Cystobacter fuscus: one gene and its partner. The protein of the gene in region 1 interacts with the protein of each later gene in a pairwise test. Links are inferred from orthologs where the notes say so. Each region holds a gene or a part of one and is shown in the gene's direction. Other genes may lie near its edges. The genes, in order: pheT and secD.

Region 1 (14,517 bases):
TGACAGCCGAGGGCGCCCCCTGTAATTCCCCGCCCGCCTCGTGACGACGAGTCCCGCGGCGAACGGGTCGTTAGCTCAGCGGTAGAGCACTACCTTGACACGGTAGGGGTCAGTGGTTCGATCCCACTACGACCCACAAGCATCACGGTTTTCAACGCGCGGGCGGCAGGCTGATCAGCCTTGCCGCCCGTGTTCTTTTCCGAGGTCTCCCATGGCGGATCAAATCACGGTGACGCTCCCCGACGGCAGCCAGAAGCAGGCGGCGCGGGGCACGAGCATCGCTGACTTCGTGCGTGAGGGCATTGGGGCGGGCCTGGCCAAGGCCGCGCTCTTCGCGCGGGTGAACGGCGAGGACATGGACTTGTCGCGCCGGCTCGAGTCGGACGTGAAGCTGCAGATCTTCACCTCCAAGAGCCCCGAGGGGTTGGAGCTCATCCGGCACGACGCCGCGCACGTGGTGGCGGCGGTGGTGCAGCGGCTCTATCCCGGCACCCAGGTGACGATCGGCCCGTCCACGGAGGACGGCTTCTACTACGACTTCTTCCGCGACCGGCCCTTCACGCCCGAGGACCTGGAGAAGATCGAGGCGGAGGCCAACAAGGAGATCGCCCAGAACCAGCCCTTCGTGCGCAGCGAGGTCTCCATGGAGGAGGCCATCCAGCTCTTCGAGGGCAAGGGCGAGAAGTTCAAGGTCGAGATCGTCAAGGACATCGCGGCCAAGGGCGCCAAGACGCTCACGCTCTACACCCACGGCGACTGGGTGGACTTCTGTCTCGGGCCCCACGCGCCGAGCACCGGGAAGATCGGCGTCATCAAGCTCATGTCCACGAGCGGTGCCTACTGGCGCGGCGATCATCGCAACCCGATGCTCCAGCGCATCTACGGCACGGCCTTCTTCGACAAGAAGGCGCTCCAGGAGCACCTCAACCGGCTGGAGGAGGCGCGCAAGCGCGACCACCGCAAGCTGGGCAAGGAACTGGATCTCTTCCACTTCCACCAGTTCTCGCCCGGCGGCGCCTTCTGGACCCCCAAGGGCACCACCCTCTACAACACCCTGTCGGCCTTCATGCGCCGGCTGACGACCGACAACGGCTACGTGGAGATCAAGACCCCGCTGCTCTACAACAAGGGCCTGTGGGAGACGAGCGGCCACTGGGGCAAGTACAAGGAGAACATGTTCCTCGTGCTGGACAACGAGAGCGGCGAGCACGACTTCTCGCTCAAGCCGATGAACTGCCCCAGCCACCACCTGTACTACGGCTTCAAGAAGCACAGCTACCGCGACCTGCCCCTGCGCCTGCACACCCAGGACGTACTGCACCGCAACGAGGCGGCCGGCTCGCTGGGCGGCCTCACGCGCGTGCGCCAGTTCGCCCAGGACGACGCCCACATCTACTGCCGCGAGGATCAGATCCCCGACGAGGTGAAGCACTTCGTCCGCATCCTGGATCACGTCTACAAGGCCGTGGGGCTGAGCTACTCGGTGAAGTTGTCCACGCGGCCGGAGAAGCGGCTCGGCGATGACTCGCTGTGGGATCGGGCCGAGGGCGGCCTGAAGAGCGCGCTGGAGAGCCTGGGTCTGCAGTACGAGCTCAAGCCGGGCGATGGCGCCTTCTACGGCCCGAAGATCGACTTCGACGTGTCCGACAGCATCGGCCGCAAGTGGCAGCTGGGCACCATCCAGCTCGACTACCTGGCGCCCGAGCGCTTCGATCTCACCTACGTGGGCGAGGACAACGCCGAGCACCGCCCGGTCGTGCTGCACCGCGCCATCTACGGCTCCTTCGAGCGCTTCATCGCCATCCTCATCGAGCACTTCGCGGGGGCGTTCCCGGCGTGGCTGGCGCCCGTGCAGGTCACGCTCGTCACCGTGGCGGACCGGCAGCTCGACTACGCCCGCCAGGTGCGCGACCGGCTGCGCTCCAAGGGCTACCGGGTGGAACTGGACGAGCGGGGAATCACCCTCAACGCCAAGATCCGCGAGGGTCAGGTGCAGAAGATCCCCTTCACCCTGGTGATCGGCGACAACGAGGTGGAGGCGGGCGCGGTCTCCCCCCGCCGCTACGGCGGAGAGGACCTCAAGAGCATGAAGCTGGAGCTCTTCGAGGCCCTGCTGGAGAAGGAAGCGGCCTGGCCCTGATGTCCTACCTGTCCTCCCTGGAGTCCGGGACCTTCTGAGGGCCCTTGACTCCCGGAGGCTGGCAAGTATCTTGCCCCCCTTCCGAGGGGGGTACCTACTCCCACTAGCTGGAGGACTGTCACATCGCTCGCGACCAAAGAACGAACCGCCGTATTCGCGCTCGCGAGGTCCGCGTTGTAGGACCCGCGGGAGAGCAGCTCGGTGTCCTGTCGATCGAAGCCGCCCTGGAGCGTGCTCAGTCCGAGGGGATGGACCTCGTCGAGGTCAACCCCATGGCCAAGCCGCCGGTCTGCAAGATCATGGACTACGGCAAGTTCAAGTACGAGGAGAAGAAGCGGGCCTCGGAAGCGAAGAAGAAGCAGGTCGTCGTCCATCTGAAGGAAGTCAAGCTCCGCCCGAAGACGGAGGAGCATGACTACGAGTTCAAGGTTCGCAACGTGCGCCGCTTCCTCGAGGAGGGGAACAAGGCCAAGGTCACGATCATGTTCCGTGGCCGTGAGATCACGCACAAGGAACTGGGCTCGGCCATCCTCGACGACGTCATCAAGGACCTGAAGGACGTGGCGGTGGTGGAGCAGATGCCGCGCATGGAAGGGCGGCAGATGTTCATGATCATCGCCCCCAACCCGAAGGTGGCGCAGCGGGCGCGCGAGTTGGCCCGGCAGCAGGCGGCGGCGGCGGAGAAGGCCGAGGCGGCGGGCAAGCCCGCGGCGGGCGGCCCGGCGGGTGGCAAGAAGCCCAGCGATGCTCCGGGAGAAGGCACCCCGGCGGTGGATGCACCGGTGGCCCAGGCGGCCCCCACGGCTCCGGCGGCTCAGTCCGGCGGCGCGAAATAGATGAACCCGGTGGAGGGTCTCTCGAGGCCCGCCACCTCCAGACGGACGTCGAGCGAGAAGGAAGGAAACGGCATCATGCCCAAGTTGAAGACCCGGAGCAGCGCGAAGAAGCGCTTCCACGTGAAGAAGTCCGGCCAGGTGAAGTTCGCCAAGGCCTATGGCAAGCACCTGTTCACCCACGCCAAGAGCCAGAAGCTCAAGCGCGAGCACCGGGGCACGGGTCACCTCCGGGACATGGACGCCAAGAAGGTGCGTCTGGAGCTGTTCCCGTACGGGGCCAACTAGTCGGCAAGCGCAGTCGCAGTCGCAGTGGCAGCAAGAGGGCCCTGACGGTGTGCGAGAGCACCGGGGGTTTTCAAACACCTCGAAGGTAGGAGTGAGTCATGCGCGTCAAAAAAGGATTCAAGGCCCGTCGTCGTCGTAATCGCATTCTGAAGCTGGCCAAGGGCTACCGGGGCCGCCGCAAGAATTGCTACAAGCGGGCCAACCAGGCCGTGGAGCGCGCGCTGGATTACGCCAGCCGTGATCGCGCGCAGCGCAAGCGCAACTTCCGCTCGCTGTGGATCGTCCGCATCAACGCGGCCGCTCGCCTCACGGGCCTGTCGTACTCGCGGCTGATCTCCGGTCTGGCCAAGAACAAGATCGCCCTGGATCGCAAGGTCCTCGCCGATCTGGCCGTGGCGGATCCCGCCGGTTTTGCCGCCGTCGCCAACATCGCGAAGGCGGCCTGAGAAGAAGCGGCAGTGGCGGCGGTCCGGGGTGTTCCCGGGCCGTCCTCCGCTCCTGGAAGTGAACCGGGCTGCCCCTGTGGGCGGCCTTTTTTTTTTGCCCCGGCATGAGCCCGGGGAGGAAGGCGAAGTCCGATGCGAGACCGCTTGCAGTCGCTCGCGGATGCGGCACGGCGCGAGATCTCCGTCGCCTCGGAACCCACCGCGGTGGAGGCGCTCCGGATCCGCTACCTCGGCAAGAAGGGCGAGTTGTCCGGTGTGCTCGGCGGCATGGGCAAGTTGCCCCCCGACGAGCGCCGCGCCCTGGGCGAGGTGGCCAATCAGGTCAAGGCCGAGATCGAGAAGCTGCTCGGCGAGGCCATCCAGCGCGTGGAGGAGGCGGCGCTCGAGAGCGAGCTGCGCGGCCCCAGGCTGGACGTGACGCTGCCCGGGCGCAGCGTCACCCCCGGCAGTCGCCACCCGGTGTCCCGGACGATGGAGGACATCGTCCGCACCTTCCAGCGGCTCGGCTTCGAGGTGGCCCATGGGCCGGAGATCGAGCTGGACTACTTCAACTTCGAGGCGCTCAACCTCCCGAAGGATCACCCCGCGCGCGACATGCAGGACACCTTCTACGTGGACGAGGCCTCGCTCGGCCACGCGAAGAAGGCGGACAGCCCGGTGCTCCTGCGCACGCACACCTCGCCGGTGCAGGTGCGCTTCATGCTCAACCGCAAGCCGCCCATCCGCGCCGTCATGCCGGGCCGCGTCTACCGGCGCGACTCGGACATCACCCACACGCCCATGTTCCACCAGGTGGAGGGGCTGCTCGTGGACAAGGACGTGAGCTTCGCCGAGCTCAAGGGCACCCTGGACGCCTTCGTGAAGGCCTTCTTCGGCTCGGACACGCGCACGCGCTTCCGGCCTTCCTTCTTTCCCTTCACCGAGCCCTCGGCCGAGGTGGACATCTCCTGCACCTCGTGCGGCGGCAAGGGTTGCCGCGTGTGCAAGCAGACCGGCTGGCTGGAGGTGCTCGGCAGCGGCATGGTGCACCCCAACGTCTTCAAGTACAGCGGCTACGACGCCACCGAGGTGACGGGCTACGCGTTCGGCATGGGCGTGGAGCGCATCGCCATGCTGCGCTATCGCATCGATGACCTGCGGATGATGTTCGAGAACGACGCGCGCTTCCTGGAGCAGTTCTGATGAAGATCTCGGTCAAGTGGCTCAAGGACTATGTGGCGCTGCCCGCGGCCGTGGAGGAGCTGGCGCGCAAGTTGACGGCGGTGGGTCTGGAGATCGAGGGCCTGGATCGCCCCGGCGAGGCCCTGCGCGGCGTCGTGGTGGCGCAGATCCAGGAGTCCGTCCAGCACCCCAACGCGGACAAGCTGTCCGTCACCAAGGTGGACCTGGGCGGCCCGGAGAAGCTCCAGGTGGTGTGCGGCGCCAAGAACTTCAAGGTCGGGGACAAGGTGCCCCTGGCCACCCTCGGCACGAAGCTGCCCAATGGCGTGGAGATCAAGCAGGCTCCGCTGCGCGGCGTGGACAGCTTCGGCATGCTCTGCTCGGCCAAGGAGCTGGGCCTGTCCGAGGAGTCCTCCGGCCTGCTCATCCTCCCGCCGGAGCTCGTGCCCGGCACGCCCATCGCCGAGGCGCTCGGGGTGGATGACGTGGTGCTGGAGGTGAACGTCACCCCCAACCGGCCCGATGCCCTGTCCCACCTGGGCGTGGCGCGCGAGGTGGCCGTGGCCACGGGCTCGCCCCTGAAGCTTCCCGAGCCCCGGCTCGCGGAGTCCGGCGAGCCCGCCTCCAGCAAGATCAAGGTGCGCATCGAGGACCCCGTGCGCTGCCCGCGCTACGCGGCCCGCGTCATCGAGAACGTGAAGATCGGCCCCTCGCCCCAGTGGCTCCAGGACCGGCTCAAGGCGTGCGGCGTGCGCCCCATCAGCAACGTGGTGGACGTGACGAACTTCGTCCTCCTGGAGTACGGCCAGCCCCTGCACGCCTTCGACCTGGCCAAGGTGGCGGGCCAGGAGATCATCGTCCGCACCGCTCGGCCCGGCGAGAAGATGACCACGCTGGATGGCAAGCAGCGCGCGCTGGATGCCGAGGATCTGCTCGTCTGTGACCGCGACCGGGCCCAGGCCCTGGCCGGAGTGATGGGCGGCGAGGACAGCGAGGTGAGCGCGAGCACCACCCGCGTGGTGCTGGAGTCCGCCCACTTCCAGCCCTCGAGCATCCGCCGCTCCTCCAAGCGCCATGGCCTGCACACCGAGGCCTCGCACCGCTTCGAGCGCGGGGCGGACCTGGATGCCGTCGTGCCCGCGGTGGATCGGGCCGCGGCGCTCATCGCCGAGCTGGCCGGTGGCACGGTGGCGCCGGGCCGCGTGGACGTGTACCCCCAGCCCCAGCCGCTGCGCCGGGTGTCCATGCGCTATGGCCGGGTGGAGAAGGTGCTCGGCGTGGCCATCGCCGAGGCGGACTGCCGGCGCATTCTCGGCACCCTGGGCTTCAAGGCCGTGGAGGAGGGGAGCGGGCAGACGACCTTCGAGGTGCCCCGCGCCCGCGTGGACGTGGAGCGGGAGGAGGACCTCTTCGAGGAACTCGCCCGCGTCCACGGCTACGACAACATCCCCGCGAAGCTGCCGCGCGGCCTCGCCGAGCTGGCCCCCGAGCCGCCCGCCACCGAGGCCGAGCGCCGCGCCCGTCAGGCACTCGCCGGAGCGGGGTTGAGCGAGGTGGTGAACTACTCCTTCGTGATGCCGCGCGTGCTGGAGGCCCTCGGGGGCAAGGAGCAGCCGGTGGCGCTGCTCAACCCGCTGAGCGTCGAGCAGTCGGTGATGCGCACGAGCCTGTTGCCCGGCCTGCTGGAGAACCTCTCACGCAGCGTGCGGCACCAGGTGGACACCGTGTTCGTGTACGAGATGGGACGGGCCTACCTGCGCGACCCCGCCGGCGGCCAGGGTCAGCAGCCGGCCGCGCGAGAGGTGCCTCGTCTGGCGGGCCTGTGCTGGGGCCTGCGTGGTGGCCGCACCTGGACCCAGAAGGACGCGAGGGCGGACTTCTACGACGCCAAGGGCGCCGTGGAGGGGGTGCTGCACGCGCTCCATGTGGACGGAGTCCGCTTCGTCCCCGCGGAGGCCCCGGCGTACCATCCGCGCGCCTGTGCCCGGGTGGAGCTGGCCGACGGCACGGTGCTCGGCCATGTGGGCGAGCTGCACCCGCGTGTGACCAAGGCCCTGGAGCTGCCTCGGGACGTCTTCGCCTTCGAGCTGGACACGGGGCCGCTCTATGCCGCCGCCCGGCTCGTGCCCGCCTGGGGGGGCCTGCCTCGCTTCCCGGCGGTGCTGCGGGACCTGGCCGTGGTGGTGCCCCTGGAGCTGCCCAACGACGAGGTCCGTCGGGTCATCCTCGAGGTCGGCGGGCCGCTGGTGGAGGACGCGCTCGTCTTCGACGTCTACACGGGCAAGCCCATCCCCGAGGGACGCAAGAACCTGGCGTACGCCATCCGCTACCGCTCGCCCGAGCGCACCCTCACCGACGCGGAGGTGGGCACCGCCCACCAGCGCATCATCGCCGAGGTCAACCAGCGCCTGGGCGGCGCCCTGCGCGCCTGAGAACGCGAAAAACCTGAGTGAAACCGGTGGGTTGACAGTCGTTGGGGAAGACTGTCACAGTCCGCCGGGTTCACCCCGGAAGAGGGACGCGAAGGCACGCGCATGACCAAGGCGGACATCATCGAGGGCGTCTACGAGAAGGTCGGCTTCTCCAAGAAGGAGTCGGCGGAGATCGTGGAACTCGTCTTCGACACCTTCAAGGAAACGCTCGAGCGGGGGGACAAGATCAAGATCTCGGGCTTCGGCAACTTCCAGGTGCGCCAGAAGAAGGCGCGCGTGGGCCGCAACCCGCAGACGGGCAAGGAGATCGAGATCTCGGCGCGCCGGGTGCTGACCTTCCGGCCGAGCGCGGTGCTCAAGGCGGCGCTCAACGGCGAGCAGATTCCGGAGAACCACTCCGAGCTGGACGCCGCCGAGGAGGCCGCCGCCGACGCCGCCGAGGCCGCCGGGTTGGATCCCGAGGACATGGACGAGGAGTTCGAGGGGCTCGAGCCCGTGAAGGTGTCGCGGGCGGAATGAAGGCGAAAGCCGGGTGATTTTTTCGAGGGCTGCCCGATCTCTTTCTTGACCTGAAGATGGGGTAGGGGCATAAGGCAGCCCATCTCGCCGACGCCGAAAGGCACCGCGCGGGAGACAGCACAACGGGGCGTAGCGCAGCCTGGTAGCGCACTTGCTTGGGGTGCAAGTGGTCGCAGGTTCAAATCCTGTCGCCCCGACCATCGAAGACCCTGGAGTCTGGCTTCACGGTGGACTCCAGGGTCTTCATCTTCCCCATCGGGAAGGCAGTCGTTGTGGGGAGTTAGTTCAGTTGGTTAGAACGCCGGCCTGTCACGCCGGAGGCCACGGGTTCAAGTCCCGTACTCCTCGCCAAAGAAGCCCAGCAATCCTCCGGGGTTGCTGGGCTTTTTCTTTGCCCGCGTGTGCCCTCGGCGTGCCCCTTCGGCGCTTCGGACCGGAGCGGCATGGAGCTGGCGCACAGGTGCTCAAGGGGTGGAGCGCCCGCCAATCTCCGGGAAGCGCTCGTAGGCCCGTTTGAGCGCGTCCAGGTGAGCGGGGTGGCGCATCGGTGAGCCTGACAACCCACCCGCCCGTCGCGGTGCGCCGTGAGCGTGACAGCAGCTCCGCGTCGCGGGCCGGGTCCGGAAAGCCGATGGCCCGTGCGGCAGCGGGCGACCAGTAGTTCAGCCACCCGAGGCGATGCGGAATCTCTGGCGAGCGCATGGCACTGGGGGACCTGATCACCGGCAGGCCACGGGGAGGCGGCTCCAGGTCGTCTGGCCGATTCTTCGTCTGGCGTGCAATGTCCACCCCCGCGCTGAACGGCGTCGCGTGCCCCCAGAACGCGCGTGCTTCCTCCGCCACAGCCTCTAGCAAAGCCGCCGCAGCCGCGATGCCGTCCGCGGACAGAGGCACTGACACATGGAATTCAAACTGTGCCCGACCGCCAGGAGACATCCCCGCCGGTTTCCCCCATCCCATTACTCTCACTCGGAAGTTGTCATCGATGCTGCGCAGAGTCGGAAACTCCCCGCGCTTACTCTCACGGGCAACGAGTGCATCACGATCCTGTAACGGAACAAGTTGTCCCTCGTCAGAAATCATAAGCCCGATGCACAAACCAGGAACTGCGCGTTCCATTCCATGAACAACAGCCAATGGACGGCCATCATTGACCGCAAGCGCAGGCGCGTAGACGATCATGGTCATCTGGTCTTTTTGTGTGGCGGACATTTCAGCACCAATCCATGAGGACGATAACGCCCTGAAGTTGCGGTTCCTCGATTTCCAGCATGGCCTTGTGAGTGGCGCTTCGCACGCCGACCTGGAAGTCAAATACCGTCTGGCGGCGAGGAGCCCTGAGCGCGTACTCCGTCAGGCTGTCAGTTCTTCGATGTGGCGTCTGTGCTCGTTCGAAAAGCTGTCGGCGGAACTTGTTGGTCTCCATGCGACCGAAGGCAACTCCAATCTTTTAAGGCAATGGCCAAGGGCGGCATTGGCCTCGCCAACAATGAGCTTCAGCGCCATGACGACATCGTGATTGCGATACTTCGAATCCAGGGGGGAGTCCCACTGCCGCGGCGGGCGCCGCGCGGGGATCAGGGCCGCTCGAGCCGGCGCCAGCGTCCGGCGTGCGCCGTCTCGCGCCAGGTGTCGAAGGGCTCGGGCGGCGTGCCCTCGCCGAAGACGAGCACGGTGTCGAACCACTGGCGCTGCTCCAGGGTGGCGGCGCGCACGTCGCTCACCGGCGCCTGACCGGGCAGGGCGTGCACCGGGTGGTGCCTGGCATCCGTGAAGAAGTCATGGCCCACGCCGCCCCGGGTGGCGGTGAGCCACTGCCCCAGGTGCGCCAGGTAGATGTGGCGGCTGCCCAGCACGGTGGCGCCCACCAGGGACAAGTAGCCGTTGCGCCCCGGTGGCCCACCGGCCATCACCTCGTCGAGGCCCTCCACCGCCCGGGCGAAGCGCTCGTGGAAGACGGCCGTCTCGCCCAGGGAGAACAGGCTCAGCAGGACGAGGCCCGCGCGCAGGGCCCGGGGCAGCACGCGCCAGTCCACCATCAAGAGCGAGCACATGCCCGCGAGCACCGGCAGCCGCACACTCACGAGGAAGATGCCCGAGAGCGTCTTGGGGGTGACGAGGTAGAGCGCCACGAGCGCGAGGAAGGCCATGGCCGGGGCGGCGGGCTCCTCGCGCCGGCGGCGCAGCCAGTACACCCCGAAGGCGAGCGTCACCAGCAGCGGCCCCACGGCCGCGAGCCAGCCCTCGGGCTGGTACGTCTTGAAGAACCAGTTGATGTGCGAGGCGGCGTTGTACTCGGTCACCGGCCAGTCGCCGGGGGTGACGGCCCGGGTGGCCATGCTCCAGGCCTTGGGCAAGGAGAGCAGCACGGGCAGTCCCATGCTCACGGCGAGCCCCTGGATGCGCGCGCGCCACGGTCGCCCACTCAACGCCACCGCCGCCATGGCCACGCTGATCGCCGCGAACGCCACCAGGTGGGACAGGAAGGTGGCCGCCGCGAGGAGGTTCACCCAGATGAACCTCCTGGGGCTCGGAGCCTCGAGCGCCCGGACGAAGGCGGCGAGGGTGAGGAAGGCGAGGGACTGGGCGAACAGCCCGGAGAGCAGGCCGTACCAGTACGACAGGTTGAAGGCGAGGGGCAGGCCCACGAGGAGCACCGCGTCCGAGCGCCGCCAGGCGCGCACCAGGGCGAGGTGGGACACGGGGTAGAGCATCAGCGCGAGCCACAGGCCCACCCGCACGGCCACCGCGCCGTTGGTGACGATCGCCAGGGGCAACAGCAGCCAGTAGATGAGGCCATAGCCCCACGGGAAGTGCACGCCATACACCGCGCGCACGGCGGGATCTCCCCGGAGCGCGAGCCTCAGGGTCTCCAACTGGGCGCCATGCGCGGCCAGATCCACGCAGGGCGGAGACCCCGCGACGCACCATGAGGCGAAGAGGCCCCACAGCGCGAAGAGGAGTGGAAGGTGCCAGCGCCGCGCGGAGGCAGAACCGCACGGGGGAGCAGAGAGCATGACGCCTCTTACCCGGCTTCCACGAGGCGGCGAAGTCCGAGTAGGAGGTTCCGGGGAGGCGCATGCCTCTCACGCGGGCCTGCTAGTCCTTCGTGCAGACCACGTCGTCCACCTGGAGGTGGTCGCGGTCCGCCACGCTGCGGCCGGGGTAGAAGAACAGGCGCCAGTCACGCACGTTGCCGGTGAAGCGGAAGAACACCGGCTCCCAGGCATCGCTGTCCACCGTGATGAAGTCCGTCTGAGGGCTCCAGCCGGCGCTCGAGTAGATGCGGTGGCGGATGGTGCCGTGGCCCCTCACCCGGTACGAGCAGGAGTAGTTGCCGGTCGGCACGTTGAACTTCTGGAGCGTGAAGCGTTCGGCGACCTGGATGGGGACGACGAACTGGAGCGCACGCGAGCCTCCGTGCACCGCCTGCGTGTAGGGCACGAGGCGCGAGGGCTTGATCTCCGAGCCCGGATCCGCGACGCCGTTGTCCAGCCCGTACCAGTAGTCGGGAATGTACGGGGTGCCGTAGTACGGAATGGGCGTGTTGCTCCAGTTCTCGAAGCCGCCGTTGCGGATGATGTTCGCGGGGTGCTCGGCGGAGACACAGCGACGGGTCGCCGGGTCGCAGGCGGGCAGGTCGCCGCGGCAGTCGTAGGTGGTGAAGCAGGCCCCAGGGGACAGCTCGCACACGCCCGTCGTGGGGTTGCAGCTCGTCGCCGGGTTGTTGCAGACGACGCCCGCGCAGGGGTCGCCTTCCACGCAGAGGTGCGAGGCGGTATCACAGACGGGCGTCTGCGGAGTGCCGGCGCAATCCGCATGGCGGACGCAGCGGTCCGCCGCGGTCACGCACGTGTGGGACGCATCGCAGGTCTGCCACTCGCTGCACTGGGTGGCGTTGTTGCAGCGGCCGGAGAGCGGCTCACAGGTCGCGGTGGCGTTCACGCAGCGCTCCCATGACTGGCAGCTGACCATGTCACACGGCTCCGGGGCGCGGGCGCAGCGCACGTCGTCGATGATCAGGTGGTCGCTCCGGGTGTTCCGGAGGCTGAAGACGAACTCGAAGGTGTCGTAGACGGGGTTGGCGAGGTTGAAGGCGTACGACACCCGGGTCCAGTCCTGGGTCTCGACCGTGGTGTAGCTCGAGTACGAGGAGTAATCGGTGTCGAAGAAGGCGTTGCGGATCTCACCGGAGCCCCGCACCTGGTAGGTGCAGGAGTAGCGGCCGGCGGGCATGGACTTCGCGACGGTGGTGAAGCGCTTGTGCGTGCCCGTGTCATTGATCAGCCGGGCCGCGTTGAGGCCCTGGTAGGGATTCGTCGTCACCTTCTGCACCGCGTCGCTGGTGAGGTTCGACTTGCTGCCCAGCCACTGGGAGGGAAGCGCGCCGGGCCATTCCTCGAAGCTCCAGTTGTCGAGGACGCTCGTCCCGGCGTCGGAGCCCGCATCGGGCGTCTCCGTGCCCGCGTCCGGCGTCTCGGTCCCCGAATCAGGCGTCCCGGTGCCCGCATCCGGAACCTCGGTGCCAGCGTCCGGAGTCTCCGTGCCCGAGTCCGGGGTCCCAGTGCCAGAGTCCGGAGTCTCGGTGCCCGAGTCGGGCGTCTCCGTCCCGGAGTCCGGAGGCTCCGAGCCTGAATCCGGCACTTCGGTGCCAGCATCCGGCTGCTGCGTGCCCGCGTCCGGTCGTGGCTGACCGGAATCAGGGGGCCCTTCTGGATCCGTCGAATCACCGCAGGCGGTCAGCAGGACCATCAGCGACGTCAGGCATACTCGGAACAACTTCACAGCAAACCTCCAGCTTCAAAGGAACGAGTTCTACCTAGCATCTCCGATAAGCCTGAAATAGTTCAATGTCGGAGGAATGCAAAGACTCGGTGTCAGAAGCGTCCTTCTGATTCGGTACAGTCAGGTAAGAAGTGACAAAGCAGAACAACCTGCCGCAGGTGCCCCCGGGTATGAGCATCCGTCCGCCAGTCACTGGCGCGAAGGAGGCCTTCCATGGGTCGTCGCAAGCATCGGGTTGGGTCGAGGACGCTTGCACTCTGTCAAGGGGGTCAAAAATTCCTGTCGCCTGACAGGCGGGCCGCGTACCGGCACCCTCGGGAACGTCACCTTCCCAGTGAGCCCGAAGACGGAACCTTGAGCATGGCCACTGCGAGCCGCGCCGAGTCTCAAGGGGTGGCTCGCCCGCCGATCTCCGGGAAGCGCTCGTAGGCCCGTTTGAGCGCGTCCAGGTGGGCGGGGTTATCGAGATCGAGCGGCGCGTCCGTGAGCTGCACGACCCACCCGCCCGTCGCGGTGCGCCGCGCCCGTGAGAGCAAGTCCGCGTCGCGCGCCGTGTCCGGAAACCCGATGGCCTGAGCAGCGGCGGCCGACCAGTAGTTCAGCCACCCGAGGCAATGCGGAATCTCAGGCGAGCAGATGTAGTCTGGGAACCTGAGCGTGGGCAGCCCCCGTGGCGGAACTCCTGGCTTACGCACCGGATCGACCGTCTGCCGCGAAATTTCCACGGTCGCGTTGGATGGCGTGGCGTGCCCCCAATACGCGCGTGCGCCTTCCCCAATGGCCGCTAGCACATCCGCTACCGCAGCGATACTGGCTGGGTCGAGTGGCAGGTGCGCATGAACTTCAAAATGCGGCATGCCATCTGCGGCAAGACCGTTCGGATTTTCCCACCCGGAAATCGCCACCAGGTGGTCATCGTCATCGTTGCAAAGGAACGGAAACCCTCCGTCTGTCCTGTTGGACGCAACCCACTCATCGCGGTGATGTAGCGGGATGAGGTCTTCCTTCTCCGAGGTCGTCCACTCCAAGCGCAATCCAGGAAGCGCACGCTCCATTCCATGAACGATGGCAAGCGGGCGTTCATCGTCGCCCACGAGCGCAGGCGCGTACACGCTGATAGTAATCCCATTTCGACCAAACACCATGTCAGCACCAGTCCATAATGACGATGTTGAGGTTGCGATCCAGGCTCTCAAGAGCAATTTTATGTGCGGTGCTTTTGACGCCAACGACAAAATTATAGCCACATGCTTCTGCGAGCCTTTTCTCGCGTTGTATTTCCGGCAGTTTCATCCTGACAAAGAACATTTGAGAGCGGGATGGTTGTTTTTCAAAGTCATCCGTCTTGACCTCCCAGAGCGTACGCGTGGCCAGTTGCAGCGCGTCGAAATTCTTCCCATTCACGTACACATCCCCACCAGGGAAGGTGTTGCCCGGCAGCATGTCGGCACATTCGTTGTGCGGGTCATGGCCGCCACGGTGGCGCGGCAAGGGGATGGGATTGCATCTCGGGTCGTCTTCCTCCACGAGGGCGGACGCGAGCTGCTTCTGCGGCGAGGGCTCCCGTGCCGGTGCTTTCGTCGCACGAGGCTGGGCCTCAAGTTCCACCATGAGCTGCCGTGAGGACTCCGAGACGTCCCGCAGCCGTGCCTCGAACTCCCGTTGAGCGTCGACCCAGGGCGGGCGGCTGTCCTGCTCCGGCCCGACGGTGCTGGAGGGCCAGAGCAGGACGAGGGCCACGAGCACCGGACCCATCCTGGAGAGCGCCAAAGGAGCCTCGCTCGCGCGTCCAGCCTGCGCGAAGCCCTCGACTCCCCTCGCCACCTCTGCGGCTTGCCCGCTCGTCCTCGCGGCACGGGAGAAGCGCTCGAAGGCCCGTTCCGCTGCGGTGAGTTTGCGGTCCAACTGTTCCC
Region 2 (14,365 bases), 1.9 Mb from region 1 along the record:
GCGTCATCCTGTTGGACCTGGGCGCCCAGGCCAATCACATCTCCAACCAGGCGCGCGTCTACGCCCTCCGCCCCGAGGCCCGCAGCCGCCTCAACACCGTCTATATGGTGACGTACTTCGTGGGCGGGGCACTCGGCTCGGGGCTGGGCAGTCTGGCCTGGAGCCATCTGGGGTGGCCAGGCGTGTGCGCCGTGGGGGGGCTGCTGCCGCTCGTGGGCTTGCTGGTCCTGGGGGCCGCCGCTTCACCGCGACAGGTGGAGCAGCCCCGGGCATAGGGCCGGCCAGGGACACGCCGTCCCTCGCCAGCCCTGGGCTCAGCGTGGCGTGTCGTCCTGGTTCTGCCCGGTGTTCGTCGCTCCGCCGCTGCCCTGGGTTCCCGTGCCCGGCGTTGGCGTGCCGCTTCCCTGGACGTCGCCGGTGTCCGTGCTTCCCACGCCCGTGCCTCCGCCGCCCGTTCCTTGCTGCTGGGTGGCGTCACCGGAGCCGCCCGTTCCCTGTGCCTTTCGGGAAGAGCTCTCGTAGTGATCGGCTCTGCACCCCGCGGTCAGCAGCAGGGCCGCCGTCATGGCGCCAACGAGCGCCACCTTGATGTGACTCATGGTCGTTTCTCCCTCCCCGTATGGGGATTTCCCTCCCATGGGAAAGCTGGGCTTTCACGGGAGGGACGACATCGCCCCGGGAAACACGCGTCCTCCCGGTGGGTCGCTCACGAGGGAAGGGAGTCGTGACGCTCAACGCTGGAGTGAAGGCGGAGGAACAGGCCGTTTCGGCGGCTCCTCCACCGGGCGGTTGCAGTACAGCCAGGCCGTGAGTCCCAGCAACGCCAGCACCGCCAGGCGCCGCAGCACGTCCTCCCGCCGCCCCCTGGGGGAGTCCTCCTCCTCGCGCTCGGCGGCCTGGAGCGCCCGTGTCACCTCCTCGCCCTGTGCGCGCATCCGCCGGCACAGCGCCAGCGTCGCCGCCAGGGCAGGAGGCACCCCTCCGGTGTCCTGCTCGAGCGCCCCGGCCAGGGCCCGTGCCCAGACATCCTCTTCCGCGTCGTTCTCCGGTGGCCGGCAGGGCAGGGACGCCGCCCGGGACAACCCCAGCGCCGCGCGCAGGAAGTGGACGGAGAAGGCCTCCGGGGAGATGCCGTAGAAGGCCGCGCTCTCCTCCAGGGAGCGGCCCTGGGTCAGCCGCGTGAGCAGGAAGGCGGCCTCGCGGTAGGGCAGGGCTCGGAGCGCCGCGAGCAGTTGCGCGGTCGAGAATTGGGAGGCGTCGGGGGCAGGGGACACGGGCGCGGCATTCTCCGACATCCGGCGGCTGATTTCTTGAGCCGTGATCAGCCCCCCCTACACTGGCGGCCATGTGGCGACCTGTTGCACTGATGCTGCTCGTGCTCGTGCCCCTGCGCGCGCCCGCCGTGGAGACCATGCGCATCGCCATGGGTGACGCCCAGGGCGAGGTGCGCGTGAGTGGCAAGGGCCTCTCCTTTGGCTCCGATACCGAGGACGCCTCCTTCACCCCCCTGCAGCAGGACGGGGTCGTCGTGCGGCGGCGGGGCTCGCGCCTGGAGCTCAACGGCGCGCCCGTCATCGGCTCCGCGGTGCGCTTCCGCGCCGGAGTGGAGTCGTCGGACGCGGGCACGCCGGGCGACTCGGCCATTCGCGCCGGGGACATGGAGGTGCGCGGCGACGTCGTGGTGCGCCTGTACAAGGACGGGCTCCAGCTCGTCAACGTCATCGCCCTGGAGGACTACCTCGCCGCCGTGCTCGGCAGCGAGATGCCCGTCTCCTTTCCCCCCGAGGCCCTCAAGGCCCAGGCCGTGGCGGCCCGCACCTACGCCCTGCAGAAGAAGCTGGAGACCTACGGCGCCCCCTTCCACATGGGCAGCAGCGTGCTCCACCAGGTGTACGGCGGCCTCAACCGGGAGGACCCCCGCACCCGCGCCGCCGTGGAGGCCACCCGCGGCGAGGTGCTCACGTACGAGCTCGCCCCCATCGAGGCCTACTTCCATGCCTCCTGTGGGGGCCGCACCGAGTCCGGCTGGGATTCGCTCCAGCGGGATCTGCCCTACCTCAAGGCCGTGGACTGCCCGTGTGGCCGCCTGCCCGCCAGCCGCTGGAGCGCCACCGTCTCCGATGCCGAGCTGCGCGCCGCCCTGGGTCAGTCCACCGAGGGCTTCCGGGTGACGAGCCGCACGTCCACGCACCGGGTGAACCGGGTCAGCGCGGCCGGCGGGGCCTCGGTCGATGGGGCCCAGTTCCGGCGCAAGCTCGGCTACACGAAGCTCAAGAGCCTGGACTTCGACGTGGAGCACACCCAGGGCAAGTGGCACTTCACCGGCCGTGGCTATGGCCATGGGGCGGGCCTCTGCCAGTGGGGCGCCAAGGCGCTGGCCGACAGCGGGAAGTCCTACCGCGACATCCTCCTGCACTACTACCCGGACACCGAGCTGCAGCAGCTCTACTGAAGCTCCACCGCTACATCCCGTTTCGTCCGAGGCGTCCGGGCTGTTACAAGCGGCTCCCGCCGTGTCCTCCCAGCTCTCCGATTACGACTTCGCGCTCCCCGAGGCGCAGATCGCCCAGGCCCCCCTGGCCACCCGGGATGCCTCGCGCCTCATGGTGGTGAGCCGCGCCACGGGCGCCTGGAGCCACCGCCACTTCGCCGAGCTGCCCGAGCTGCTGCGCGAGGGCGATCTGCTCGTGGTCAACGACGCCCGGGTCATCCCCGCCCGGCTGCTGGGCTCCAAGGTGGGCACGGGCGGCCGGGTCGAGCTGCTCGTGGTGCGCCCCGCCGCCGCCACGCTCACCTCCCAGGCGCTCGGCGGAGCCCCCGAGGCGCTCGAGTGGATCTGCCTCGGCCAGGCCTCCAAGGGCCTCAAGCCCGGGGCGCGCGTGTCCTTCGCCGGTGGCCTGGAGGCCGAGGTGCTGGAGGCGCTCGGGGGAGGGGAGTACCGGGTGCGCTTCCACGCGGCGCCGGGCACGTCGCTCGCGCGGCTGCTGGACACGGCGGGCCGCCTGCCCCTGCCGCCCTACATCACCCGGCCTCCCGAGGACGCGGACGCCGAGCGCTACCAGACGGTGTACGCGCGGGCCTCGGGCGCGGTGGCCGCGCCCACCGCGGGGCTGCACTTCACACAGGCCACCTTCGAGGCGCTCGCCGCCCGGGGCATCCAACGCGTGGAGGTGACGCTGGACGTGGGGCCCGGCACCTTCCTGCCCGTGCGCGAGGAGAACCTGGAGAAGCACCACATGCACCCGGAGCGCTACACCGTCCCCGAGGCCACCGCCCGGGCGGTGAACGCCGCCAAGGCCGAGGGCCGCCGGGTGGTGGCGGTGGGAACCACGGTGGTGCGCACGCTGGAGTCGGCGTGGGAGCCCGAGTCCGGGGGGCTGCGCGCGGGCCCGGGCGAGACGTCCATCTTCATCCGCCCCGGCTTCACCTTCCGCGCGGTGGACGTGCTCGTCACCAACTTCCACCTGCCGCGCTCCACGTTGGTGGTGCTGGTGAGCGCGCTGCTCGGGCGCGAGCGCACCCTGGCGGCCTACCGGGAGGCGGTCGCCGCCGGCTACCGGTTCTTCTCGTACGGCGACGCGATGTTGGTGACGGAGTAGGGAGACGACAGACGCCATGGCAGAGCCGCGCAAGGAGAAGGGGGACACCCGGGTCGCACCGAGCCTGGTGCGCTACGAGCTGTTGCACGAGGACGCCTCGGGCACGCGCGCGCGCCGGGGACGGCTGCACACACCGCACGGCCCCGTGGAGACGCCCATCTTCATGCCCGTGGGCACCGTGGGCAGCGTCAAGGGCGTGGGGCCGGATGATCTGCTCACGCTCGACGCGCAGATCATCCTCGGCAACACCTATCACCTGATGCTCCGGCCGGGAGACGACCTGGTGGGGCACATGGGCGGCCTGCACCGCTTCATCTCCTGGGACAGGCCCATGCTCACCGACAGCGGGGGCTTCCAGGTGTTCAGCCTCTCGGAGAAGCGGAAGATCACCGAGGAGGGCGCGGCCTTCCAGTCCCACCTGGACGGGCGCCACCTGATGCTCTCGCCCGAGCGCTCCATCGAGATCCAGGAGACGCTCGGCGCGGACATCATCATGGCGTTCGACGAGTGCCCGCCGTCCACCGAGAGCCGGGCCTACCTGGAGAAGTCCCTGGCGCGCACCACGCGCTGGCTGCACCGGTGCGTGAAGGCCTGGAGCCGCGAGCGCTCCTCGCTCTTCGGCATCGTCCAGGGCGGGTTGGATCAGGAGTTGCGCAAGCGGCACACCGAGGAGGTGTGCGCGGTGGACCTGCCCGGCTACGCGCTCGGTGGCTACGCGGTGGGCGAGACACCGGAGGCCATGTACGAGGGGGTGGCGTATTCCGCGCCCCTGTTGCCCCGGGACAAGCCGCGCTACCTCATGGGGGTGGGCACGCCCGTGGACCTGGTCACCTGCGTGGAGCACGGGGTGGACATGTTCGACTGCGTGCTGCCCACGCGCTGCGCGCGCAACGGCCTGCTCTTCACCTCCGAGGGCAAGCTCGTCATCCGCAACGCCACCTGGGCGAGGGACGAGCGGCCGGCGGACCCGGCGTGCTCCTGCTACACCTGCCGCAACTTCAGCCGGGCCTACCTGCGCCACCTCTTCGTGGCGGGGGAGATCCTGGCCATGCGGCTCAACAGCCTGCACAACCTGCACTACTTCCTCACCCTCATGAAGCAGGTGCGCGAGGCCATCGCCCAGGACCGCTATGCCCAGTTCGCCCGCGACTTCCGGGAGCGGGCCCGGGCCCAGGAGACCGAGCGGACGCGGACGAAATAGCGCCCGGGAAGGGGCCCGGGAGGCCGCCAGGAAGGGCGTCCCTGGCCGCCTGCCCGACGGGAATGACGCGGGGCGGAAGTGTCCGGTTTCCTCGGTTTGCTTGCCGGGGGTGTGGGGCTGCTGCTAAGAGGCCCCCCTTTCGGACACATTCGCCGGCCGTGAAATCCAGGGGCGGCGACCCGGTACAAATTTCATCCAGCGACGAGGCGGTTCGTGGCAGACAGCATTCCAATCCTGGCGCAGGCGGCGGGCGGTCCCAGCGGGATGATGAACATCGTCTTCATCATCGGGCTGTTCGCCATCATGTACTTCGTGATGATCCGCCCGCAGCAGAAGCAGCTCAAGAAGCACCAGGAGCTCATCTCCAGCCTGAAGAAGGGCGATGAGGTCGTCACCCAGGGTGGCCTCATCGGGCGCATCCAGAACGTGATGGATCGCGAGGTGACGCTCGAGGTGGCCAGCGGAACGCGCATCCGCGTGCTCAAGACGTCGGTGGCCGGACGCTATGCGGCGGGTGAGGCGGCCGGGGCGACCAAGGCCGAGGACAAGAAGGAGGAGAAGTGATGGATCGCGGCTGGTATTGGAGGCTGGGCCTGGTCATCGGCGTGACGCTGGTGACCGTGTGGCTCCTGATGCCCTCCTATTATTCCTTGTTCAAGGTGGACCGCAGCGAGCGCAACAACCTGGCGGCCATCGAGAAGGCGATGCCCTCGTGGGCGCCTCCTGCCAAGTACCGCATCAACCTGGGGCTCGACCTGCAGGGCGGCATCCACATGGTGATGCGTGTGGACACCAAGACGGCCCTGGAGAAGCGCACCGAGCGCCGGGGTGATCAGATCGCCCGCTACATCAACGAGAAGCAGCTGGGCCAGGTGACGGTGGACACGGACGTGGAGCGGCTCCAGCTCACGTTGACCGCGCAGGACCCCTCCACCATGGACGCCATCGAGAAGGAGGTGCTCGCCACCTTCACCGACTTCACGCGCGTGTCGCGTGACGGCGCCAGGCTGGTGCTCACGCCGGACGAGGGGCAGATCAACCGCTTCCGCGACGAGTCGGTGGACCAGGCGATGCTCGTCATCCGCCGCCGCATCGACAAGTGGGGCGTGGCCGAGGTGGACGTGCGCAAGCTGGGCACGGACGCCATCCAGATCTCCCTGCCGGGCCGCAATGATCCCGAGCAGGCCAAGGAGCTGGTGGGCACCACGGCGCAGCTCGAGTTCCACATGGTGGACGACACCACGGACTTCTTCCGTCAGCACTACCAGAACTCGCCTCCGCCCGAGGGCAGCAACATCACCCTCACCACCGCCGACGGCTTTCCCCAGCTCCAGGGGCCCAACCGAGAGGCGCTCCTGGCGTACGTGAAGGACGCGACGCCCCAGGGCCGCGTGGTGATGCTCGAGTGCATCGCGAGCGCGACGCGCAAGGGCGTGTGCGACAGCTACCGCACCTACCTGCTGGAGAAGGAAGCGCCGCTGACGGGCGAGAGCCTCACCGGCGCGGACGCCTCGCTCAGCCAGCTCAACGAGCCCGAGGTGAACATCAGCTTCGACGCCGCCGGGGCGCGCCAGTTCGAGGAGCTCACCGACAAGGGCGTGGGCCGGCGCATGGCGATCGTCCTGGACGACTACGTGCAGTCGGCGCCGCGCATCAACGAGCGCATCGGCGGTGGCCGGGCGCGCATCACCATGGGCCGCGCGGGAGGCCGTCCGCTGGAGCAGTGGCTGGCGGACGCCCAGACGCTGGCGCTGGCGCTCAAGGCGGGCGCGCTGCCCGCGCCGGTGACCACGGGTGAAATCCGCCAGGTGGGCGCCTCGCTGGGTGACGAGCTCATCCGCAAGGGCAGCCTCGCCGCGGCGGTGGGCGTGCTGTGCGTCATCGTCTTCATGGGGCTGTACTACCGCTCCGCGGGCCTCATCGCGGACGTGGCCCTGCTGCTCAACGGCCTGCTCATCCTCGGGGGCATGGCGCTCTTCAACGCCACGCTCACGTTGCCGGGCCTCGCGGCCTTCGTGCTCACGCTGGGTATCGCGGTGGACGCCAACGTGCTCATCAACGAGCGCATCCGCGAGGAGCTCAGCCACGGCAAGACGCCGCGCGCCGCGGTGGACCAGGGTTACGACCGTGCCTTCTGGACCATCTTCGACGCCCACGTCACCGCGATCATCGCCGGCCTCATCCTCTTCTTCACCGGTACGGGCCCGGTGCGCGGCTTCGCCACCACGCTCATCATCGGCCTGCTGGCGTCGCTCTTCACCTCCATCCTGGTGACGCGCGTCATCATGACCTACTTCGTCCACGGCCGGAACGCCCAGACGGTGTCCGTCTAGGCAGCACCTCGGGGTACAGCCGACATGCAGATCCTCAAGAACAAGACGAACTACGACTTCATCGGCAAGCGCAAGCCGGCCCTCTTCATCTCCACGGCGATCAACCTCATCATCCTCGTGGGCATCGCCGTGGTGGGCTTCAACTTCGGCGTGGACTTCGCTGGCGGTACGGTGGTGGAGGTGCAGTTCAACCACTCCGTCTCCGCGAGCGACGTGCGCCAGCGCGTCGAGTCCACCGGGCAGCTCCACGACGTGTCCGTGCAGAGCATCGGCGCGGCGTCGGAGAACTCGTTCCTCGTGCGCCTGGGCGGCGTGACGCAGCTCACCGAGGAGGGTGGGGCCAAGGCGAGCCAGGCCCTCCAGGCGCTCGGCCAGATCGATCCCAAGGCCATCCGCGTGGACCTGGCCAACGGCATCATCAACGTGCGCTCCAAGCAGCCGCTGGACGTGGCGCAGATCGAGAAGACCGTGGAGGGCACCGGCACCGGCGTGGAAGAGGTGCGCGACATCGGCCAGGCGCAGTCCGGCGACTACGACTACCAGGTGGTGGCCAGCGGCATGGCGGACCGCATCCGCGGCGCGCTGGTGCAGGGCCAGGCCGCCGACAAGCCGGACTTCGAGATGCGCCGCGTCGAGTACGTGGGTCCGCAGGTGGGCAAGCAGCTGCGCAACCGCGGCATCCAGGCGCTGCTCTTCTCCATGGTGGCCATCCTCATCTACGTGGCCTTCCGCTTCGACTTCAAGTTCGGCCCCGGCGCGCTGCTCGCCATGCTGCACGACGTCATCATGGTGGCCGGCTTCTACCTGTTCAGCCGCGCCGAGTTCGGCCTCACCGCCATCGCCGCGCTGCTCACCATCGTGGGCTACTCGGTCAACGACACCATCGTCATCTACGACCGCATCCGCGAGGACATGGGCAAGTTCAAGGGCAAGCCCCTGCCGGAGGTCATCAACATCGCCGTCAACGACACCCTGGTGCGCACCATCCTCACCTCGGGCACCACGGCGCTCTCGCTCGTCGGTCTGCTCATCTTCGGCGTGGGGGAGATCCGCGACTTCGCCTGGGCGATGCTGGTGGGCATCATCGTGGGCACCTACTCGTCCGTGTACATCGCCAGCCCCGTCACCATCTGGCTGGATGAGCGCGAGCAGGCGCGTGGGAAGAAGGCGGGCGTCAACCAGCCCACGACGGCCTGAGTTCCCCGGAACCATCCAGGTAGCGCTCGCCGAGGCCCTCGGGCTCCGTGACTCCACGGACCCGCGGGCCTCGGGTGTTTCCAGGGCATGGAGGCCCCTCGTCCAAGCCCCGTGGCGGCGTATCCCACCCCACCTCGAGGGCAGGCGAGCAGGGGAGCGAATCCCAGGTCAGATCAGTCTGGACAGACCCCCCAGGTAGAGTGATGAAGATTTCTGGCCCGGACGCTCCCACGGTAGGAGGCTCCGGAGCGGAGGTGACTGTGCGTTGGATGATGCCGGAAGTGCCCCAGGAGCAGGCGGCTTCACTGTCCGTGGAGCTGGGTCTCCATCCCCTGCCGGCGCGAGTCCTCATCCACCGCGGGCTGCGCACCCCCGAGGCCGCCTCCGCCTTCCTGTCCGACCGGCTGGCGGACCTGCCCGACCCCTACCGGATGAAGGGCATGGCCGCGGGCGTGGAGCGGCTCACCCGGGCGCTCCGGGAGAAGGAGCGCATCACCCTCTACGGTGACTATGACGTGGACGGCGTGTGCTCCACGTCGCTCATGGCCCTGTTCCTCCGGGAGCTGGGTGCCCGGCCCGCCACCTACATCCCCCACCGCATGGACGAGGGCTATGGCCTCAACCTCCAGGCGGTGGAGAAGATCGCCGCGGACGGCACGCGGGTGCTGGTGACGCTCGATTGCGGCATCACCTCCGTGGCGGAGATCGCCCGGGCGAAGGAGCTGGGGCTGGACGTGGTGGTGGTGGACCACCATACGGTGCCCCCCACGCTGCCCCCCGCGGTGGCCGTGCTCAACCCCCACCAGCCCGGCTGCGAGTACCCCACCAAGCACCTGTGCGCCGCGGGCGTGGCCTTCAACCTGTGCATGGGCCTGCGCAAGCGGCTGCGCGATGATGGCTGGTTCGCCACCCGCAAGGAGCCCAACCTCAAGGCGCTGATGGATCTGGTGGCCATGGCCACCGTGGCGGACGTGGTGCCACTCACCGGCGCCAACCGCATCCTCGTCCACCATGGCCTGCAGGCGCTGAGCGCGGGCCTGCGTCCCGGCGTCAGGGCCCTCAAGGAGGTGGCGGGGTTGGACGCGGACAGTCCGGTGTCCGCCGGGCAGGTGGGCTACCGCCTGGGCCCGCGCATCAACGCCGCGGGACGGCTGCATGACGCCTCGCTGGGCTTGCAGCTCCTGTGCTCGGAGACCCTCGAGGCGGCCCGTCCGCTCGCGCAGGTGTTGGACCGGGCCAACGCCGAGCGCCAGGGCCTGGAGAGCAGCATCCTCACCGAGGCGCTCGCCCAGGCCGGGGAGCGCGCCGAGCAGAACGCCCGCGGCTTCGTGCTCTACGCGGACGGGTGGCACCCGGGCGTCATCGGCATCGTGGCCTCGCGCGTGGTGGAGCGCTTCCACCGGCCCACGGTCATGGTCGGGGTGAAGGACGGGGTGGGCAAGGGCTCGGCGCGCAGCATCGAGGGCTTCCACCTGTACGACGCGCTGAGCGGCTGCGCGGACCTGTTCGCCCGCTTCGGTGGCCACAAGCACGCCGCCGGGCTCACCATCGAGGGCAAACACCTGCCCGCCTTCCGCGAGGCCTTCGAGCGCATCGCCCACCAGCGCCTGACGCCCGAGGATCTCATCCCCCGCTGCAAGGTGGACGCGGTGGTGGGCGTGTCGGAGCTGGATGAGAAGGCGGTGGAGGCGCTGCAGAGGCTCGGGCCCTTCGGACAGGGCAACCCCGAGCCCGTGCTGGTGCTGCGCCGCCAGGTGGCTCGCCCGCGCGTGCTGCCGCACAAGACGGGCGGCTCGGGCCACCTCAAGCTGGCCCTGGTGGATGCGCCCAACATGGACGCCATCGGCTTCGGCATGGCGGACCGGCTGGCGTTGACCGAGGGTCCCGTGGACCTGGCCTTCCAGGCTGGCTTCGACACCTTCCGCGGCCAGCGCCGGCTGTCCCTCAAGCTCAAGGACTTGCGGATCGCCGCCTAGTTAGAGCAGTGGCGACGGTAAGGGACGCCATTCAAATGGAAGGCCGAGCCTGCTCTTCAGCCAGTCCTTGTCTCGCCAATATCCAGACTCGGCATTGAAGACGAGCTGCCCGCCGAATCGCTGGAACTCGATTCGTTCCCCATTGAAGAGCAGGAGCGTGTCTTGCGATTCATTCAATAGCAAGAGGGACGCATCCAGCAGAGTTCGTCTGAACCCGTCCCAGTCCGCATCATGCGCGCGGCGGAAACTGACTGTCAGTGTAGGGGTGAAATGGAATGCGGACTCGATGGCCGATTCCGTCCCACTTTCTGTGGCGCAGATCGAAACTGTTGCGTTGATGAGGTTTTCAGGTCGGCGATTGGAGCCTTCGCGAGCCGTTGCATGAGAGGGTGTTGGGATGGGCTCCAATCACTGACACCAGGGCGTAGCGGTCAAGTACTCCTCTACATGACAATCCATGGCACCCTCTCCAGGACCGCGCGCAACTCCTCATGCGTCGTGTCGAACTGCGCCGCCTCCGAGGGAGCATGGTCTGTTAGAGCCACAATGCTTTTGTCCTGTCTTTTCAGGCCCTCGATCACTACCCGCCCGTACGTGCCGGGCCACTCCACGCGGGCCAGTTCCTCCGCACGGCGGACCGGATCCAGGATGGTGAAGCACGGCCAGCGCGGCAGTCGAATCGTGCTCATGTCGCAGTTGTAGAACCGGCAGGCGTCGAGCCGCGCCTCCGTGAAGTCGCAGTCCGCAATCCCGCCGAGCCGCCACTTATCGAGATCGTCCTCGCGAAAACCGAAGTCGTTGCCGGTAAACCGGCCTTTGAAGCGGCACCCCTTGAAATTCATCCGACTCCAGCGCTTGTTCTTCAACTCCCCCTTCGCCTGGATGGTGCAGTCAATGAATTGCCCTGACATCATGGTGAGCCAGCGCGAGGCCACGCTGATGACGACGGTGCAGTTGCGCAGCGTGAGGTTGGGCCCGAGCCAGTAGAGCGCGCCCTTCGACAGCTCCAGCCGCTCGCCTACGATCTCTCGATCCTTGTAGTGGATGTTGGGAGTCACGTGGCCCTCAGAAGAAGATCATGCGGAAGAAGGTGCTGGCCATCCGGCGCCCGTGCAGGGCGAAGTTGGACTCCGTACCAGACAGGATCTCGTAGTGATAGTTCTGACCTGCCGGACCCGTAATATCGACCCCTCGGTCATTCCAGGACAGATTCGGGAACCGCTCCTTCAACCGGGCCTCGACCCACCGGCCTCGAGCCTGCCGCTCCAGCAGATTCGCCCGGTGCTCCTTACCGAGGCTCCGCATCTCGTCGATGGCCTTGAACTCCGCCTGGGTGAGCTCATTCACTGACCACTTCGCCGCCTCTTCCTTCACGGCCGCCTGCAGCTCGTCGCCCAGCCGGTCCTTCGCCGGTATATCCTTGAAACTCTTGCCTCGAGGGAGGTGCCAACGTTCCCCGTTGCCGAGGACGACCTGCTTGTTGCCGCCGCGGTGCTGAATGGCTACCGCGCCCGAGTGCCCTCGAGCAGCTCCGCCGGCACCACTCTTCGCCAGGACATTGATGGCCATGGGCGCTTGCGGGGACGTGAGGACGACGAGAGTGCGGCTCTCCTCCACCACCACCTCCACCGCGGCCACCTCCTCCATGGCGACGGCCACCGAGCCCTCCATGCCCTGGGCTGCCCACTGCGCCTGGACCTGGTTGAACCTCGGCAACGAGCGCACATGCGCGGCCACCTCGCCGAGCGTCCGCCCGCCGAGGGTGGCCACCGCGAGAATCATGGCGCGGGCCGCATCCGTCCCAATCCTTCGCCCGAAGGTCTCGCCCGCCTCGCGCAACTCCTCGAACGTGGTGGCCTCGTGGGCCCGGTGAGCCATGGTGGCCCAGCCGTCCATGAGGCCCCACATGGCGTCCAGGCCCAACCAGGCCAGCAGCACCACGGATAGCGCGGCGGCGGCTGCCTTCGTGCTCGGCTCGGGAAGTAGCCAGAGCGCCAGGTACAGGCCCGTGGCCCATACCAGCGACGAGAGAACCGCCTTCGGGCTCAGCTCCCGCCCCAGGGCGGCTTGCGTTTCATCGAGCACCGAGCCGAAGGCCAGGGCGAGCGCCAGGGTGCGCCTGTCGTCCGTGCGCAGGTAGGGCCCATCCGTGAAGAGGCCCAGGCAATCACCGCCGCCGCGCCGCTCGCACCAGCGGAGGTACTTCTCCTTCAGTGCCGCCTCGGCCTCGGGCACCAGCGGGCCCTTGTCGTCGAGGGGTACCAGCGTGAGCACCCTGTCGCGGTACACCTCGGCGAGCAGCTCCTCCTCCGGCATGGCCTGGAGGAGCACCTGGGCCGTCTCCTGGGCCGAGCCCTTCACCTGGAAGCGGTGGCCGAGCACCTGCACCGCGCGCTGGTACTCGGCCGCCGTGAGGGCCACCACGCGGGTGTTGCCGCGCACCTGGGGACTGTCTGCGAAGACAACCACCACGGGCTCGAACTGGCGCGGAGCCTCGTGGGCTTCCTTCGCCGACGGAGGCCGCCAGCGGCTCTTCCCGCTGACCTGGCCTCTCATGGGTGCCTGCGTCGCGCATGCCGCGTGGAGAAACAGGACGATGAGCCCGAAGGCCCTCGTGGGTGCCCAATGCGGCGGGCCTCTCTTCACTTCTCTCCTGAGTCCGCTCCGCTTGTCGTGCATGTGCTCCCCCCTCTCCCTGGGTAGGGAGCAGGGCGGAGGCTTTCACAGGGCGAATCTGAAAGGAATGAGGGTCCGGGTTGACGACCCCCGCAGAACTCCTCCGCGTGGCCTAGGCGATGCCCCAGCGCACGCGGCCGGGTGTCAGCAGCGCTCCCGCGCGTGCCAGGTCGTTCATCCGGAAGCGCTCCGCCCGCTTCTCGAAGGCCGTGCGGCACCGCTCCGAGCAGAAGAAATACCGCCGCTTCTTGTACTCCGTGGACGGGCGGCCCTCGGGCGCTTCCAGGTGCTTGCCACACACCGGGTCCAACTGCTGTTTCTGCGTGCTCTTCATCTCCCGCCTCCCCAACCCCTTCGATCTGACGCGCCGTTACAAAAGCAGCAGACATGCCAGGAACGGAGTTCAGTGGATTCGCGGGTTTACACGTGAGTCAAACCGGGAGGGGACGGTAGATCCGTCCACCGGAGGGAAAAGTTTTCCCTGGATGCGGCGGTGGGATGGCCCGCCCGGTGGGAGCCACGAGGGGAGGGCGGACGAGCGCCCGTCCCCCGTCAGAAGCCGAGGCCGGCGCTCAGGCCCGCGGAGGTGTCGTCCTGGTAGCCGCGCCGGAAGCGCATCAGCTCCAGGCGCCAGGTGAGCCGCAGATTCGACGTCGCGGACAGCTTCGTGCGGCCCCGGAGACCCACGCCGTACTGGATGAGGGGCTTGATGCCCTCCACCGGCGTCAGCTTGCCGCCCACCTCCAGGCGCGACAGCTCGTAGACGATGCCACCGCCCACCTGCGCGTAGAGGCCGTAGTCCGAGCCCTCGCCGAAGGTCAGCTCGTACGCCGGGGCGAGTGAGACGTAGTGCCGCTGCACGTCCCCGACGACGAGCGCGGTGCCCTCGCGCTGGCCGACGAAGCCGTAGCGCGCGTCCAGCCAGAGCGCCTCGCGCAGGGGCTCGGAGTTGAGCAGCCGCCCGTACTCCCAGGTGAAGCGTCCGCCGAAGGCGGGCACGGGATCTCCGAGAAACTGCCCGCGCGGGCTGCTCAGCAGCATCACCCCGCCGAGCACCTCGAAGGCGATGCCCGTGTTCGGGTCATCCGTGCGCGCCAGCCGCTCGAAGTCCTTCTCCTCCTCTTCCCCGCGCTCGGCCCGGCGGAAGTCGTCCGGATCCTTGTACTCCGCGTCCCGGGCGGAACGGCGCTTGGGGCGCGAGGACGCGGGCGGGTCCTCGTCGTCGGGGTAGGCGTAGGGCGTGTCCTCGGGAGGCGCGCGGCCTCTCCGGGAGGGGGCCTCCTCCTCCTCGTCCGGGTAGCGGTAGGGCTCATCCTCGCCCTGGGCGAGCGCGGGCGAGGCGAGCGCGAGACAACCCAGGAGGGAAAACAGCGGCCAGGTGAA

What was found.
Region 2: the proteins of pheT (region 1) and secD interact in binary tests that used the Escherichia coli proteins (3 or more experiments, as listed by UniProt). The link is inferred for Cystobacter fuscus from one-to-one orthologs.

What each region holds. Positions count from the first base shown.
Region 1 is NZ_CP022098.1:5,809,804-5,824,320, forward strand. The notes cover bases 4,489-7,594. They hold pheT (phenylalanine--tRNA ligase subunit beta), read left to right. Parts: upstream 4,489-4,888; coding sequence 4,889-7,300; downstream 7,301-7,594. Other genes in these bases: pheS (phenylalanine--tRNA ligase subunit alpha), read left to right, coding at 4,489-4,889. Also shown: CYFUS_RS23650 (uracil-DNA glycosylase), read left to right, coding at 1-3; thrS (threonine--tRNA ligase), read left to right, coding at 212-2,140; rpmI (50S ribosomal protein L35), read left to right, coding at 3,052-3,261; rplT (50S ribosomal protein L20), read left to right, coding at 3,360-3,707; more of pheS, read left to right, coding at 3,840-4,488; CYFUS_RS51775 (DUF6310 domain-containing protein), read right to left, coding at 9,033-9,245; CYFUS_RS23715 (hypothetical protein), read right to left, coding at 9,397-10,836; CYFUS_RS23720 (invertase recombinase-like protein), read right to left, coding at 10,919-12,604; CYFUS_RS23725 (DUF5953 family protein), read right to left, coding at 12,991-13,749; CYFUS_RS23730 (DUF6310 domain-containing protein), read right to left, coding at 13,751-14,517.
Region 2 is NZ_CP022098.1:7,658,376-7,672,740, reverse strand. The notes cover bases 4,795-7,748. They hold secD (protein translocase subunit SecD), read left to right. Parts: upstream 4,795-5,363; coding sequence 5,364-7,133; downstream 7,134-7,748. Other genes in these bases: secF (protein translocase subunit SecF), read left to right, coding at 7,158-7,748; yajC (preprotein translocase subunit YajC), read left to right, coding at 5,014-5,364; tgt (tRNA guanosine(34) transglycosylase Tgt), read left to right, coding at 4,795-4,800. In the rest of the region: CYFUS_RS30995 (MFS transporter), read left to right, coding at 1-275; CYFUS_RS30990 (hypothetical protein), read right to left, coding at 315-599; CYFUS_RS30985 (hypothetical protein), read right to left, coding at 732-1,295; CYFUS_RS30980 (SpoIID/LytB domain-containing protein), read left to right, coding at 1,346-2,452; tRNA preQ1(34) S-adenosylmethionine ribosyltransferase-isomerase QueA, read left to right, coding at 2,514-3,599; more of tgt, read left to right, coding at 3,616-4,794; more of secF, read left to right, coding at 7,749-8,330; single-stranded-DNA-specific exonuclease RecJ, read left to right, coding at 8,600-10,306; CYFUS_RS54670 (SitI3 family protein), read right to left, coding at 10,307-10,714; CYFUS_RS30945 (hypothetical protein), read right to left, coding at 10,750-11,364; CYFUS_RS30940 (hypothetical protein), read right to left, coding at 11,372-12,862; CYFUS_RS30935 (YHS domain-containing protein), read right to left, coding at 13,095-13,316; CYFUS_RS30930 (hypothetical protein), read right to left, coding at 13,535-14,365. UniProt on the Escherichia coli protein: Part of the Sec protein translocase complex. Interacts with the SecYEG preprotein conducting channel. SecDF uses the proton motive force (PMF) to complete protein translocation after the ATP-dependent function of SecA.